2 regions of the Cellulomonas sp. P4_B5_2 genome follow, and region 2 is predicted to be linked to the other one. Evidence: predicted binding sites of a transcription regulator. Region 2 holds the regulator's gene; the other holds the start of a gene.
What was found. Region 2 encodes HspR, which represses chaperone genes until heat shock. Its sites were predicted from a motif close to AAGTTGAGTCNNNNNGACTCAACTT; they were not measured.

Region 1: a site for HspR is predicted at 4,708-4,732, ahead of clpB (ATP-dependent chaperone ClpB). Genes of this name have one in related genera too.

What each region holds. Positions count from the first base shown of each region.
Region 1 covers NZ_JBFUHU010000003.1:587-7,116, forward strand. Annotated here, with positions in the region: gene trmB (tRNA (guanosine(46)-N7)-methyltransferase TrmB) at 1-595, opposite strand, end outside; gene AC1DUQ_RS00310 (VOC family protein) at 607-1,389, opposite strand; gene AC1DUQ_RS00315 (cation diffusion facilitator family transporter) at 1,493-2,488, shown strand; gene AC1DUQ_RS00320 (ion channel protein) at 2,490-3,758, shown strand; gene AC1DUQ_RS00325 (alpha/beta hydrolase) at 3,730-4,665, opposite strand; gene clpB (ATP-dependent chaperone ClpB) at 4,777-6,530, shown strand, end outside.
Region 2 covers NZ_JBFUHU010000034.1:12,134-20,085, reverse strand. Annotated here, with positions in the region: gene AC1DUQ_RS04085 (ATP-binding cassette domain-containing protein) at 1-566, opposite strand, end outside; gene AC1DUQ_RS04080 (aminotransferase class V-fold PLP-dependent enzyme) at 683-1,861, opposite strand; gene AC1DUQ_RS04075 (heat shock protein transcriptional repressor HspR) at 2,147-2,569, opposite strand; partial or broken gene AC1DUQ_RS04070 (DnaJ C-terminal domain-containing protein) at 2,572-3,537, opposite strand; gene grpE (nucleotide exchange factor GrpE) at 3,549-4,109, opposite strand; gene dnaK (molecular chaperone DnaK) at 4,106-5,971, opposite strand; gene AC1DUQ_RS04055 (SGNH/GDSL hydrolase family protein) at 6,185-7,018, shown strand; gene AC1DUQ_RS04050 (dihydrofolate reductase family protein) at 7,074-7,640, shown strand; gene AC1DUQ_RS04045 (cold-shock protein) at 7,704-7,952, opposite strand, start outside.

The DNA of each region.
Region 1 (6,530 bases), on a different contig from region 2:
CGAGCATCGCGTCGGCGTACTCGGCCCAGTCGGTGGCGCAGTGCAGGGTGCCGCCGAGCCGCAGCCGCGACCGCAGGAGCGCGACGTGCGACGGCTGCACCAGGCGGCGCTTGTGGTGGCGGGCCTTGGGCCACGGGTCGGGGAAGAACACGTGCACGGCGTCGAGCGACTCCTCGGCTACGGCGGTCCGCACGAGGTCCAGCGCGTCGCCGTGGGCCACCCGGACGTTGGTGAGCCCCGCGCGGTCGACCAGGCCGAGGAGGTTCGCGACGCCGGGCAGGTGCGCCTCGACCGCCAGGTAGTCCCGCGCGGGATCGGCGGCGGCCATCGCGGTCGTCGTCTCGCCCATGCCCGACCCGATCTCCAGCACCACCGGAGCCGACCGCCCGAAGAGCGCGACCGTGTCCAGGGAGCCGTCGGGCGCCACTGGCATCGGCGAGCCCGCGTCGTGCACCGAGAACCCGAGCCGCGGCCACAGGTGCCGCAGGGCGTCCTCGCGCTCGGGGCCCAGGGGAGCGCGACGCGGGTGGAACGTGCGCAGCGGCTCGTGCGGCCGCGACGCCACGTGCCGGAACGCGTCGGACGGGAGGGTCACGAGGGTCCAGCCTAGGCGTCGGCCGTCGGCCCCATCAGCGCGAAGACCTCGCCGAACGGCCCGGCCACGATAGCCATCCGCCCGAACGCGGAGTCCGTCGGCGGGCTGACCACCGTGCCGCCCAGCTCGGTGACACGCGCGGCCGACGCGTCGGTGTCGGTCACGCCGAAGTACAGGGTCCACGCGGCGGGCGCGTCGGCCCCGGCCTGGGCGCCGTAGCCGCCCACGCCGGCCCCGGGTGCGCCGCCGACGGACACCGACGCATAGGTGAAGCCGGGCGCGCTCAGGTCCTCGACGTCGTAGGCGAACACCCGCTCGTAGAACGCGGCCGCGGCGGGCTGGTCGTGCACCATGACCTCGGACCAGACCACCGAGCCGGGCTCCTCGACCACGTCCCAGCCGGTGTGCGAGCCGGGCTGCCAGACCCCGAACACGGCCCCTGCGGTGTCGACGAAGATGCCCATGCTGCCGAGGTCCAGGATCGGCATCGGCGGCACGACCTGCTTTCCGCCGGCCTCGGCGATGGCGGCGGCGGTCGCGGGGAGGTCCTGGGTGGCGAGGTAGACGCACCAGGCGGGCGGGGGCGCGGGCTCCTCGTTCATGGGCTCGCCGAAGCCGACGACGCGGCGCCCGTCGGTGAACGCCTGCGTGTACGAGCCGACCTCGGGACCGCCGACCTCGAACTCCCAGCCGAACAGCGGACCGTAGAAGGCGCGTGCGGCGGCGACGTCCGGCACCGTGATGTCGGCCCACGCCGGGGTGCCGGTGGGCCATGCCTCGCGGTGGGTCGTCATGCGCTCACCCAACACCCCCGCCGCGCTGGCCGCACCCGGGCGACCAGCCAGAACGCGCTCTGTGGGGGGAGACATCACCCGGTGCCTGTGCTAGTCACGTCTCATGGCACCCTTCGCCGCGGGCGACCCCAGGGAACCGCCCGTCGCCGTGGTGTCCGCCGCGGGGTCGACGGAGGAGTCCCACGGCGAGAGCACGCTGACCGTCGTCGTCGCGTTCGGGGCCAACCTGCTCATCGCCGTCGCCAAGACGGTGGCCGCCGTGATGACGGGGGCGGCGTCGATGCTCGCGGAGGCCGCGCACTCGTGGGCCGACGCCGGGAACGAGGTGTTCCTGCTCATCGCGCAGCGGCGCGCCGCACGGCCCCCGGACCCGACGCACCCGCTCGGCTACGGCCGCGAGGTGTACGTGTGGTCGCTGTTCGCGGCGATCGGGCTGTTCGCGGTGGGCGCCGGGGTGTCGATCACGCACGGCATCCAGGAGCTGATCCACCCGGAGCCGGCCAGCGACTTCGTCATCGCGTACGTGGTGCTGGCGGTCTCGGCGGTGCTGGAGGGGATCTCGTTCGTGCAGGCGTCACGGCAGGTGAAGCGTGCCGCCGCCCGGCAGGACCGGGACGTGCTCGAGCACGTGCTCGAGACGTCGGACCCGACCGTGCGGGCGGTGTTCTTCGAGGACGCGGCGGCGCTCGTCGGCATCCTCATCGCCTTCGTCGGCATCGCGCTGCACCAGGTGACGGGCTCGCCTGTCCCGGACGCGGTGGGCTCGATCCTCGTCGGGGTGCTGCTGGCCGTGGTCGCGGTGGTGCTCATCGACCGCAACCGGCGGTTCCTCGTCGGCCAGGCGGTGGACCCGAGCCTGCAGGCCGCGGCCGTCCGGGCGCTGCTGGAGCTCCCCGAGGTCGACCGGGTCACCGAGCTCCGGCTCGAGTTCGTCGGCGCGCGGCAGATCTACCTGGTGGGTGCCGTCGACCTGGCGGGCAACATGGCCGAGGACGACGCGTCGCACGTGCTCGCGTCGCTGGAGCGGCGGATCTCGGCGACGCCCGCGGTGGTCGGCGCGACGCTCTCCCTGTCCGAGCCCCAGGACGCGGGCCTCTGACATGGCGACCGAGCAGGAGTTCCGGGTGCCGGTCCTGAGCCTGCTGCGGCTCGCCGTGCCCGCGGCGGTCGTCGGGATCGGCTGCGCGCTCACGCTCTTCGCGCTCAGCTGGCTGGCCAAGCTGCTCGAGGGCTGGATCTGGGACGACCTGAGCGCGGCGCTCGGCGTGGACTCCAACTCCGCGCTCTGGATCATCGGGGTGCTCACCGCGATCGGTCTGCTCATCGGGCTCGTCATCCGCTACGTGCCGGGGCACGCGGGTCCGGACCCGGCCACGCAGGAGCTGGTCGCCGCGCCTCTGGGCCTGCGGGTGCTGCCGGGGCTGGCGCTCGCCCTGGTCCTCATGCTCGCGGGCGGGGTGAGCCTCGGGCCGGAGAACCCGATCATCGGGATCAACGTGGGACTGGCGGTGGCTCTCGGGCTGCGCTTCCTGCCGAAGGTCAAGACCACCATGTGGCTGGCCATCGCGGTGTCCGGCACGATCGGCGCGATGTTCGGCACGCCCGTCGCGGCCGCGCTGCTGCTCTCGGAGCTGGATGCGGGCGACCGCCGCATCCCGCTGTGGGACCGGCTGTTCGCTCCTCTGGTCGCGGCGACCGCCGGGGCGCTCACCATGCTGCAGCTGGAGGACCTGGACCTGTCCGTCGACGTCCCCGCGTACACCTACGGCGGCCTGGAGGACCTCGGCTACGCGATCGTCATCGCCGTCGGCGCCGCCGCGGTCGGCCTGGTCGCCGTGTACCTCTTCGTGCCGATGCACCGCCTGTTCCTGCGGATCGGCCACCCGGTCCTCATGCTCACGGCCGGGGGTCTGCTGCTGGGCCTGCTCGGCGCGCTCGGCGGCGAGGTGACCCTGTTCAAGGGGCTGTCGCAGATGCAGGAGCTGCCCGGCCTGGCTGCCACCACGACCGCACTCGGCTTCCTGGCCCTGGCCGGCATCAAGCTGGCCGCGCTGCTGGTCGCCGCCACGTCCGGCTTCCGTGGCGGACGCATCTTCCCCGCGCTGTTCGTCGGCGTCGCGCTCGGGTTCGCCGTGCACTCCGCGTGGGACGCGGTGCCCCTGGCGCTCGCGGTCGGGGCGGCCGTGGTCGGCATCGTCGTCGCCGCCACCCGCAACGGCTGGCTGAGCCTGTTCATGGCGGTCGCGGTGGTGCCGCAGGTGTCGCTGCTGGTCGGGTTGGTGCTCGCCACGCTCGCAGCGTGGCTGGTGGTCACCAACCGCCCGCCGCTGATGGACCCGGTCAGCCCAGACGCGCGTCCAGGAACCTGAGCACCTCGGCGACGTACGTGTCGCGGGTGGGCCTGGGGGACAGCGCCAGGTCGTGGGTGCCGCCGGGGATCTCGACGTAGGTGACGTCCGGGCCGAGGTTGGGTGCTAGCCGCTTCATGTCCGCGACGTCCAGCACCGAGTCCGTGGTCAGCAGGGCGTCGTGCCAGACGTCGTCGGGGCCGGAGGCGTCGGAGGCCAGGACGAGGACCGGCACGTCGATGTCCAGGCCGCGGGCGACGCGCGCGTGGCCGCGCCGGATGGTCCGGGCGAACCCGGCGCGGGCCGGGAAGCCGTCGTGAGGCTTCCACGCGAGGTCGTACGACCACTCCCCGCCGGTGCCCTCGTGCAGGGCGCGCCCGTAGAACGGACCGATCTTGCCGACGACGACGTCCGGGGCGACCCTGCCGACGCCGTCGAGCACGGCGGTGAACACCGTGCGCTCGAACCACGAGCCGCGCAGGTCGAGCCACGGGCTGTTGAGCACTAGCGCGTCGATGAGGTGCTCGCCCCGGCGGGCGTCCGCCCACAGGGACGTGACCAGCCCGCCCATCGAGTGACCCAGCAGGACGACCTCGTCGTGGTCGGCGCGGATGATCCGGACGGCGGCGTCGATCTCCTCGGCGTACGCGCCCAGGTCGGTGACGTGGTTGGGCGGCCGACCGTCGCGGATCGAGCGCCCGAAGTCGCGCAGGTCGAGCGCGTAGACGTCGTAGCCGTGGGCCGCGAGCGCGTCACCGACGTGCGTGTGGAAGAAGTAGTCGACGAACCCGTGCACGTAGAGCAGGGCGCGTCGGCTGGGTGATCCGGTGCGGTGGACGAGGGTGGCGACGGGATCGGGGGTGCGGCCGTCGGGCCGCAGCGGCAGCGTCTGAGCAGTCCAGCCGGGCCCGAGCACGTCGTCGGTCATGGCGTGATCGTCGCACGAGCGAACCTGCCGAGGTGGCTTCCAGACTTGAGCGGAATAGACTCAACTCTGGCCGCGGTTGCGAAGAGCAGACTCGACACACAAGGAGGTCACGTGGACGACAAGTTCACCACCCGGTCCCAGGAGGCCCTGGGCGACGCCATCCAGCAGGCATCGGCCGCCGGCAACCCGCAGCTCGAGCCCGCACACGTGCTGAACGCGCTCCTGCAGCAGGAGGGCGGCGTCGCCAACGGCCTGCTCGACGCCGTCGGCGCGGACCGCGGTGCGCTCGGCCGGGCCGTCCGGGCCATGCTGGTGAACCTCCCGTCCAGCAGCGGCTCCACCGTCGCGCAGCCCTCGGCATCGCGCGCCACGTCGACCGCGCTGGAGGCGGCGTCCTCCGAGGCGCGCTCGCTCGGCGACGACTACATCTCCACCGAGCACCTGCTGCTCGGCCTCGCCACCGGCCAGTCCGGTGTGGCCGAAGCCCTGCGCGCGCAGGGCGCGTCCCGGGACGCGCTCGCGGCAGCGCTGCCCGCGGTCCGCGGTTCGGCGCGGGTCACGACGCCCAACCCCGAGGGCACGTACAAGGCGCTCGAGCAGTACGGCATGGACCTGACCCAGCGCGCCCGTGACGGCAAGCTCGACCCGGTGATCGGCCGCGACGCCGAGATCCGCCGCGTCGTGCAGGTGCTGTCGCGCCGCACCAAGAACAACCCCGTCCTCATCGGCGAGCCCGGCGTCGGCAAGACCGCCGTCGTCGAGGGGCTCGCCCAGCGCATCGTCGCCGGTGACGTGCCCGAGTCGCTCCGCGGCAAGAAGCTCGTGGCGCTCGACCTGGCCGCCATGGTGGCCGGCGCCAAGTACCGCGGCGAGTTCGAGGAGCGGCTCAAGGCCGTGCTGGCGGAGAYCACCGGCTCGAACGGCGAGGTGATCACGTTCATCGACGAGCTGCACACGGTCGTCGGTGCGGGTGCCGGCTCCGAGGGCGCCATGGACGCGGGCAACATGCTCAAGCCCATGCTGGCCCGCGGCGAGCTGCGCCTGGTCGGTGCCACCACGCTCGACGAGTACCGCGAGCGCATCGAGAAGGACCCCGCGCTGGAGCGGCGGTTCCAGCAGGTGTTCGTCGGCGAGCCCTCGGTGGAGGACACCGTCGCCATCCTGCGCGGGCTCAAGGAGCGGTACGAAGCGCACCACAAGGTCACCATCGCCGACTCCGCCCTGGTCGCCGCGGCCGCCCTCTCCGACCGCTACATCACCGGCCGCCAGCTCCCCGACAAGGCCATCGACCTGGTCGACGAGGCCGCGTCCCGCCTGCGAATGGAGCTGGACTCGTCGCCGATCGAGATCGACGAGCTGCAGCGCGCCGTGACCCGGCTCGAGATGGAGGAGGTCGTGCTCAGCGAGTCCGACGACCCCGCCTCGGCGGACCGGCTGCAGCGCCTGCGGGCAGATCTGGCCGACCGGCGCGAGGACCTCGCGTCGCTGACCGCGCGGTGGGAGAAGGAGAAGGCCGGGCACAACCTGGTCGGCGACCTGAAGGCCCGGCTCGACGCCCTGCGCTCGGACGCGGAGCGGCTGCTGCGCGAGGGCGACCTGGCCGGTGCCGCGCGCATCCAGTACGGCGAGCTGCCCGCGCTCCAGGAGCAGATCGCTCTTGCCGAGGCGGACGAGGAGGCCGTCGACTCCCTGCCCGACTCGGCGCCGATGATCGCGGAGAAGGTCGGGCCCGACGAGGTCGCCGAGGTGGTCGCGCAGTGGACCGGCATCCCGGCCGGGCGGCTGCTCGAGGGCGAGACGGCCAAGCTCCTGCGCATGGAGGACGTGCTCGGGGAGCGGCTCATCGGGCAGCGCCCCGCGGTCGC
Region 2 (7,952 bases):
GTCGATCCGTCGGTGACCAGCGAGCGGACCACGTCCCACATGTCCTCGCGCTTGGAGGGGTCCAGGCCGGTGGTCGGCTCGTCGAGGAAGATGACGTCGGGACGGCCGACGAGGCTCGCCGCGAGGTCGAGGCGGCGACGCATGCCACCCGAGTAGGTCTTGGCGGGCCGGTCCGCCGCGGCGGTCAGGTCGAACCACTCGAGCAGCTCGGCGGCGCGGGCGCGGGCGCCGACCCTTCCCAGATCGAGCAGCGTGCCGAACAGGACGAGGTTCTGCCGGCCGGACAGGTCTTCGTCGACGGAGGCGTACTGGCCCGTGAGGCCGATCGACTGGCGGACGCGCTCGGCGTCCTTGACCACGTCGAAGCCGCCGATGCGGGCGTGGCCGGCGTCCGGGACGAGGAGGGTGGACAGGATGCGGACCGCAGTCGTCTTGCCGGCGCCGTTGGGGCCGAGCACGCCGAGGACGGTGCCGCGAGAGACGGCGAGGTCGACGCCTTGGAGCGCCTTCGTCTCACCGAAGTGCTTGACGAGGCCTTCTGCCTCGATCACCAGGTCGTGTGTCATGGCTCCAGGCTGGAGGAGCCCGCTGACAGGGCCCCGACACGGCGCTGACACGCTCCATGTCGGTGGGACGTCCGAGGAAGTGAGCGCTGGAGCGACCAGATGCTCGGACGTCCGGGTCAGCGCAGTGCCGCGAGCAGGCGGTCGAGCTCGTCGTCGGACGTGTAGTAGTGCGGGCTCGCGCGGACGACCTCCGTCAGTCCCCGGACGCCGTAGTCCAGCTGGGCCGACGAGATGCGCGTGACGCTCACGTTCACACCGGCGGCGGCGACGCGGGCGCGGACGTCATCGGCACGCATCCCGTCGACCGTGAAGGTGACGATGCCGGACCGCCGCACCCCCTTGTCACGCACGGTGACTCCGAGGGTCTGGGCGAGCTCTTCGCGGAGGCGTGCCGCGAGCGCGGTGACCCGCTCCTCGATCGCGGGCAGCCCGATCGCGAGCGCGTAGTCCGCCGCCGCGCCGAGGCCGAGGTTGTCGGCGATCGACCGCTCCCACGTCTCGAACCGCAGGGCGCCCGGGACCACCTCCCAGGTCGTCGGCGACGACCAGGTGGCCGCGCCGAGGCCGAGGACGGGCGGGACCAGCCGCTCGGTGATCGCACGGGAGGCGTAGAGGAAGCCGGTGCCGCGGGGGCCGCGCAGGAACTTGCGGCCGGTCGCGGCGAGCAGGTCGCAGCCGAGGGCGGTCACGTCGACGTCGAGCTGGCCGACCGACTGGCACGCGTCGAGCAGGAACGGGACGCCTGCCTTGCGCGTGAGAGCGCCGACCTCCACCGCCGGGTTCACGACACCTCCCCCGGTCGGGATGTGCGTCAGGGCGACGAGGGCGACGTCGTCGTCGAGCCGGCGCTCCAGCTGGTCCAGGTCCACCTGCCCGTGCTCGTCGTCCTCGATGATCTCGAGCGTGGCGCCCGTGCGCTCGCACGCCTGGAGCAGGGCGATCGCGTTGCTGATGTACTCCGTGCGCGCCGTGAGGATCCGCTGGCCCTGCGTGAGCGGCAGCGACGAGAACGCCACGTTCCAGGCGGCGGTCGCGCTCTGCACCAGGGCGATCTCGTCGGGCTGCGCGTGGATCAGCCGCGCGACCGAGCCGTACACCGCCGCGACGCGGTCCTCCGACTCGGCCTCCGCCTCGTACGGACCGATCTCCGCCTCGCGCCGCAGGTGCGCGACCACCGTGTCCGTCACAACGCGGGGGCGCAGGGCTCCGCCGGCGTTGTTGAGGTGGGCGACGTGCTCGACGCCGGGCGTGTCACGGCGGGCGCGGTCGAGGTCAATGCCGAGATCGATCGTCACGGCGCCGAGTGTAGGCAGCCGACCCGCGGTGCCCTATGGCCACCCGCGACGACGTGGCTCCTCGGACGTCCGCAGATTCGAGTGCCTGGACGACCGAACGCGCGGACGCTGCGGGCGTCGAGAGCTGGGGTCCGCAGATTCGAGCGCTCCCGCAACCGGATGCGCGGACGTCCGCACTCGAGGAGGCTCCAGGGCGCTCGAGTGCGGACGTTGCTGGGTGGTGGTGCGGGACGTCCGCGCTCGTGTGGGCTCCAGGCCCATCGAGTGCGGACGTTGCGGTGGGGGTCAGCGGGAGCTGGGGCGCCAGAGGACTACTGCTGCGCGGTCGGTCGTCGTCGTCGGGCGGCGGAGGCGGTTGGCCGTGCGGTTGACCGCGACCACGTCGCCGCGCGGGTCCGCCGTGAAGACGCGGCGGCCGGGGTCGACGAACGCGCGCAGGTACTCGATCTGCCGCTTCAGCCCCTCGAGCTCCGCCTCGAGCTCGAMGATCCGCTTGATCCCCGCCAGGTTGACGCCCTCGTCCTGCGACAGCCGTTGCACCTCGCGCAGGGTCGCGATGTCCCGCAGGGAGTACCGGCGGCCGCGGCCGCTCGCGCGGCTGGGGCTGACCAGGCCGAGGCGGTCGTACTGGCGCAGGGTCTGCGGGTGCATGCCGGCCAGCTCGGCGGCGACCGAGATGACGTACACCTTGGCGTCCTCGCCGGCCATGGCTACTTCTTCGCCGCGGCGAGCAGGTCCGCGCGCACGTCCTCACCGGACGTCGCGATGCCGAACGCCTGGACGGCCTCGCGGGCGGCGGCGTTGAGCCGCTGGGGCACGACGACCTGGACGGTGGTCAGCAGGTCGCCCTTGGTGCCGGGGACACCCTTGCCCTTGACGCGCAGGACACGCCCGGACGGGGTGCCCTCGGGCACGCGGACGCGGACGGTGGACCCGTCGAGCGTCGGCACCTCGATCGTCGCGCCCAGGGCGGCCTCGTCGAAGGCCACGGGCACGGTGATGCGCAGGTTGTCGCCGTCGAGGGAGAAGACGGGGTGCGGTGTGACGCGCACGGTGATCACCAGGTCGCCCGCGGGGGCGCCACGGTCACCGGGTCGGCCCTTGCCACGCAGCCGGATCTTCTGGCCGTCGCGGACGCCGGCGGGGATGCGGGCGTTCACGGTCCGGCCCTCGACCACGAGCGAGACGGTCGATCCCTCCACGGCCTGCCGGAACGGGAGCGTCGCGCTGGTGGCCAGGTCGGCACCCTGCTGCGGGCCGGGGGCGAACCCGCCACCCGCGTTGCCGAACAGCCCGCCGAGGATGTCCTCGAACCCCGACGCACCACCGGGGGCGTTGGTGTAGCGGACGCGACCGCCGCCCTGCTGACCGCCGAACATGCCACCGAAGACGTCCTCGAACCCCGCGCCGCCGCGACCGCCCGACGTGAACCGCGGGCCGCCCGCCATGGCGCGCAGCTGGTCGTACTGGCCGCGCTGCTCGGTGTCGGACAGGACCGCGTAGGCCTCGCCGACGTCCTTGAACCGGGCCTCAGCCTTGGCGTCGCCCGGGTTGTGGTCCGGGTGCATCTGGCGCGCGAGCTTGCGGTACGCCTTCTTGATGGTGGCGGCGTCGGCATCCTTGGGCACGCCGAGGACGGAGTAGAAGTCCTTCTCGAGCCAATCCTGTCCCCCCCGCTACCCGTGTTCTACGCCTCGGGGTCCACGACCGCGACGCGGGCCGCCCGGATGATCCGGTCGGGCGTGCGGTACCCCGGCTGGAGCACCATCTGCACGGTCGACTCCGAGACGTCCGGGGCGTGCGAGTGCATGAGCGCCTCGTGGATCGCGGGGTCGAACGGCTCGCCGACCGCGCCGTAGCGGGTCACCCCGAAGCGACCGAGGGTCGCGTCGAGCTTCTCCGCGATGGGCAGGAACGGTCCGGTGAGGTCACCGTGCTGGCGAGCCAGCTCGATGTCGTCCAGCACCGGGATCAGCGCCTCGACGATCTCGTGCACGCCGCGGTCGTGGGCGGCGAGGGCGTCGGCCTTCGACCGCTTCACGAACCCGGAGTACTGCTGCTCGAGGTTGTAGTACGCCGCCTTGGAGCGCTGGAGCTCGTCCAGACGCTCGGCGGCGAGCTTCTCCGCCTCGACGAGACCCTCGAGGACGACCTCCTCCTCGGCGGAGGCCGCGATGGACTCCGCGTCGGCGAGGATCTGCTCCTCGGGCGTCAGGTCGCCGTCGGCGTCCTCGGTCCCGGACGTCACTTCGATGCCGCCTCGTCCTCGTCGTCGACGATCTCGGCGTCCACGACGTCCTCGTCGGACGACGTGTCAGCCGCAGGCTGCTCGTCGGCCGGCGCAGCGCCCGCCATGTTCTCGGCGGAGTAGATCGCCTCGCCGATCTTCTGGCTCGCCGCGAGCAGGGCCGAGTGCTTGGCCTTGACCGCGTCGATGTCCGTGCCCGCCAGCGCCGTCTTGAGCTCGCCGACCGCGGCCTGGACCTCGGTCTTGACGTCGTCGGGCAGCTTGTCGGCGTTGTCGACCAGCAGCTTCTCGGTCGAGTAGACGAGCTGCTCGGCGGAGTTGCGGGTCTCGGCCTCCTCGCGACGCGCCTTGTCCTCGGCGGCGTGCTCCTCGGCCTCGCGCACCATGCGCTCGATGTCCTCCTTGGGGAGGGCCGAGCCGCCGGTGATCGTCATCGACTGCTCCTTGTTGGTGCCGCGGTCCTTGGCGGACACGTGCACGATGCCGTTGGCGTCGATGTCGAACGTGACCTCGATCTGCGGCACACCACGCGGCGCGGGCGCGATCCCGGTCAGCTCGAACGTGCCGAGCGGCTTGTTGTCCCGCGCGAACTCACGCTCGCCCTGGAACACCTGGATCAGCACGGACGGCTGGTTGTCCTCGGCCGTCGAGAAGATCTCCGAGCGCTTGGTCGGGATGGCCGTGTTGCGCTCGATGAGCTTGGTCATCACGCCGCCCTTGGTCTCGATGCCGAGGCTCAGCGGGGTGACGTCGATGAGCAGGACGTCCTTGCGGTCGCCCTTCATGACGCCGGCCTGCAGAGCGGCACCGACGGCGACGACCTCGTCCGGGTTGACGCCCTTGTTGGGCTCCTTGCCGCCGGTCAGCTCCTTGACGACCTCGCTGACGGCCGGCATACGGGTGGAGCCGCCGACGAGCACGATGTGGTCGATCGCGGACAGCTGGATTCCGGCGTCACGGATGACGGACCGGAACGGCTCCTTGGTGCGGTCGAGCAGGTCCTGCGTCATCTGCTGGAACTGCGCACGCGTGAGCTTGGTGTCCAGGTGGACCGGGCCGTTCTCGCTCATGGACAGGTACTGCAGCGAGATGTTGGTGCTCGTCGCGGACGAGAGCTCCTTCTTGGCCTGCTCCGCCGCCTCGCGCAGACGCTGCACGGCGATCTTGTCCTTGGCCAGGTCGACGCCCGTGGAGTTCTTCACCTCGGAGACCAGGAAGTCGACGATCCGGTTGTCCCAGTCGTCGCCGCCGAGCCGGTTGTCGCCGGAGGTCGCGCGGACCTCGATCGTCGAGAAGCCGTCGTCGTCCTTGCCCACCTCGAGGAGGGACACGTCGAACGTGCCGCCACCGAGGTCGAAGACGAGGATGAGCTCGTCCTCCTTGCCGCGCTCCAGGCCGTAGGCCAGGGCGGCCGCGGTGGGCTCGTTGATGATGCGCAGGACGTTGAGGCCCGCGATGGCGCCGGCGTCCTTGGTGGCCTGGCGCTCGGCGTCGTTGAAGTACGCCGGGACCGTGATGACCGCGTCGGTGACGGGCTCGCCCAGGTAGGCCTCCGCGTCACGCTTGAGCTTGGAGAGCACCCGCGCGCTGATCTCCTGCGCGGTGTACTTCTTGTCATCGATCGCCTGCGACCAGTCCGTGCCCATGTGCCGCTTGACGGACGAGATCGTGCGCTCGACGTTGGTGACGGCCTGGCGCTTGGCGATCTCGCCGACCAGCACCTCACCCGTCTTGGAGAACGCGACCACCGACGGCGTCGTGCGCGACCCCTCGGCGTTGGCGATGACCGTGGGCTCGCCGCCCTCGAGGACTGCGACCACCGAGTTGGTGGTGCCGAGGTCGATGCCGACTGCTCGTGCCATGTGTGTGCCTTCTTTCGTGTCGTACTGGGGTGTGTCGTCTCGCTCTTGAGTCCGGCTGGCTCAAGTCTGCGTCGGGTTGGGGCTCGGCGCAAACTCGGGTGGGTCGAACTTGAGTCTGTTGGGCTCAACCTTGCGAGTGCGCGTCGCATTCCCCCGGCGGCAGCGGGAGCCGCTCGACCGGCACGCGTCCGGCGATGTGGCTACGGTGCAGTGATGAAGCGCTCGTTGCGCACAGCGCGGTCCGCCGTCCTCGCCGTGCTCGCGGCGCTCGCCCTCGTCGGCTCAGCCGGCTCCGTCGCCAGCGCTGCGCCCACCGCCGCGTCGCGCGTCGTCTACGACGCCCTCGGTGACTCGTACGCCTCCGGGTACGGCGTCCCGCCCTACGCCGAGTGCGGCCGCTCGCAGAGTGCCTACGCCGTGCAGCTCGACGGGCGCCAACGCCTGCGACTCGACGACTTCGTCGCCTGCGCGGGCGCGACCACGACCTCGCTGGTCACCGGCGGCCAGCTCGCCGCGCTGGATGCCGACACGGACCTGGTGACGTTGACCGTCGGCGGCAACGACATCGGCTGGTCGAGTGCGGTCGCCGCCTGCCTCGGCGGCACCGACGCCCTGTGCACCGGCGCGGTCGCCGTCGTCGACGCACGGACCACGAGCCTGTTGCCGGCCCTGCTCGACACGGTGTACGCCGGGGTCGCCGCGGCCGCCCCCAACGCCCACGTCGTGGTGACCGGCTATCCGCGGCTGTTCTCCCCCGAGTACGGCGCCTACCTCGCCGCCTCGTCGGCGGAGCTCAGCACCCTCAACGCCGCTGCGGACACCCTCGACGCGGTGATCGCTGCCGCCGCCGACCGCGCCGGTTTCCAGTTCGTGGACGTTCGCAAGAGATTCGACGGCCACGGAGCGAACTCGCCGGATCCGTGGATCCTCGGGCCGTCGGACCCGGGAGCCTTCCACCCGACAGCCGCTGGCTACGAGGCCTACACGGCCGCCGTGAACTCGGCGCTGGGTCCGGTCAAGCCGGGCTGCGGCAGGCACGACCGGTGAGGCGATCGTCGTCTCGCAGGTCGACGACGAGGTCCACGTCCGGCCGGAGGCCTCCATGGGCAAGCTGATCTACGCAGCCAACACCTCGCTCGACGGCTACCTCGAGGACGAGAACGGCTCCTTCGACTGGTCGGTACCCGACGAAGCGGTGCACGCGTTCTGGAACGAGCACGAGCGGCACATCGGCACGTCGCTCTACGGCCGCCGCATGTACGAGACGATGCGCGTCTGGGAGGACGACGACTGGTTGGCGAACGAACCGGCCGTCGTCCGCGAGTACGCGGGGATCTGGCGTGACGCCGACAAGGTCGTCTACTCCACGACGCTCGACGCGGTGTCGACGGCGCGCACGAGGATCGAGCGGCAGTTCGATCCCGAGGCGGTACGACGGCTCAAGGAGGAGTCGGGCTCGGACCTGAGCATCGGCGGCGCGACGCTCGGGGCTGAGGCGTTCCGGCACGGGCTCGTCGACGAGTGCGTGCTCCTTCTGTGCCCGGTGCTCGTGGGCGGCGGCAAGCCGGCGCTGCCGCGAGGGGTACGGCTCGACCTGGAGCTGCTGGATCACCGACGGTTCGGCAACGGCGTGATCTACGTGCGCCACGCGGTGCGAAGCGCCATCTGACACCAGTGGCGGCCCGCACGACGTACGTCTGAGGGTTCACCGCGGCGCCGGGCGAGGCGTCGCCTAGACCCGTTCGACGCCGTCTGCCTGCGGTCCCCGGTCACTCTGGCGCACCTGGAACCGGACCCGATCGCCCTCCTCCAGCCCTTCGGCGCCCCGCACGACCGACACGTGCACGAAGAGGTCAGCACCCCCGGCATCCGGGGTGATGAAGCCGAACCCGCGCTCCGCGTCGTAGCGCGCGACGACGCCCTCGCCGCCGCGCACAGGGCCGCCGGACTCCCTCGGGGGGCCGGACCGTGCGCGTGCCGG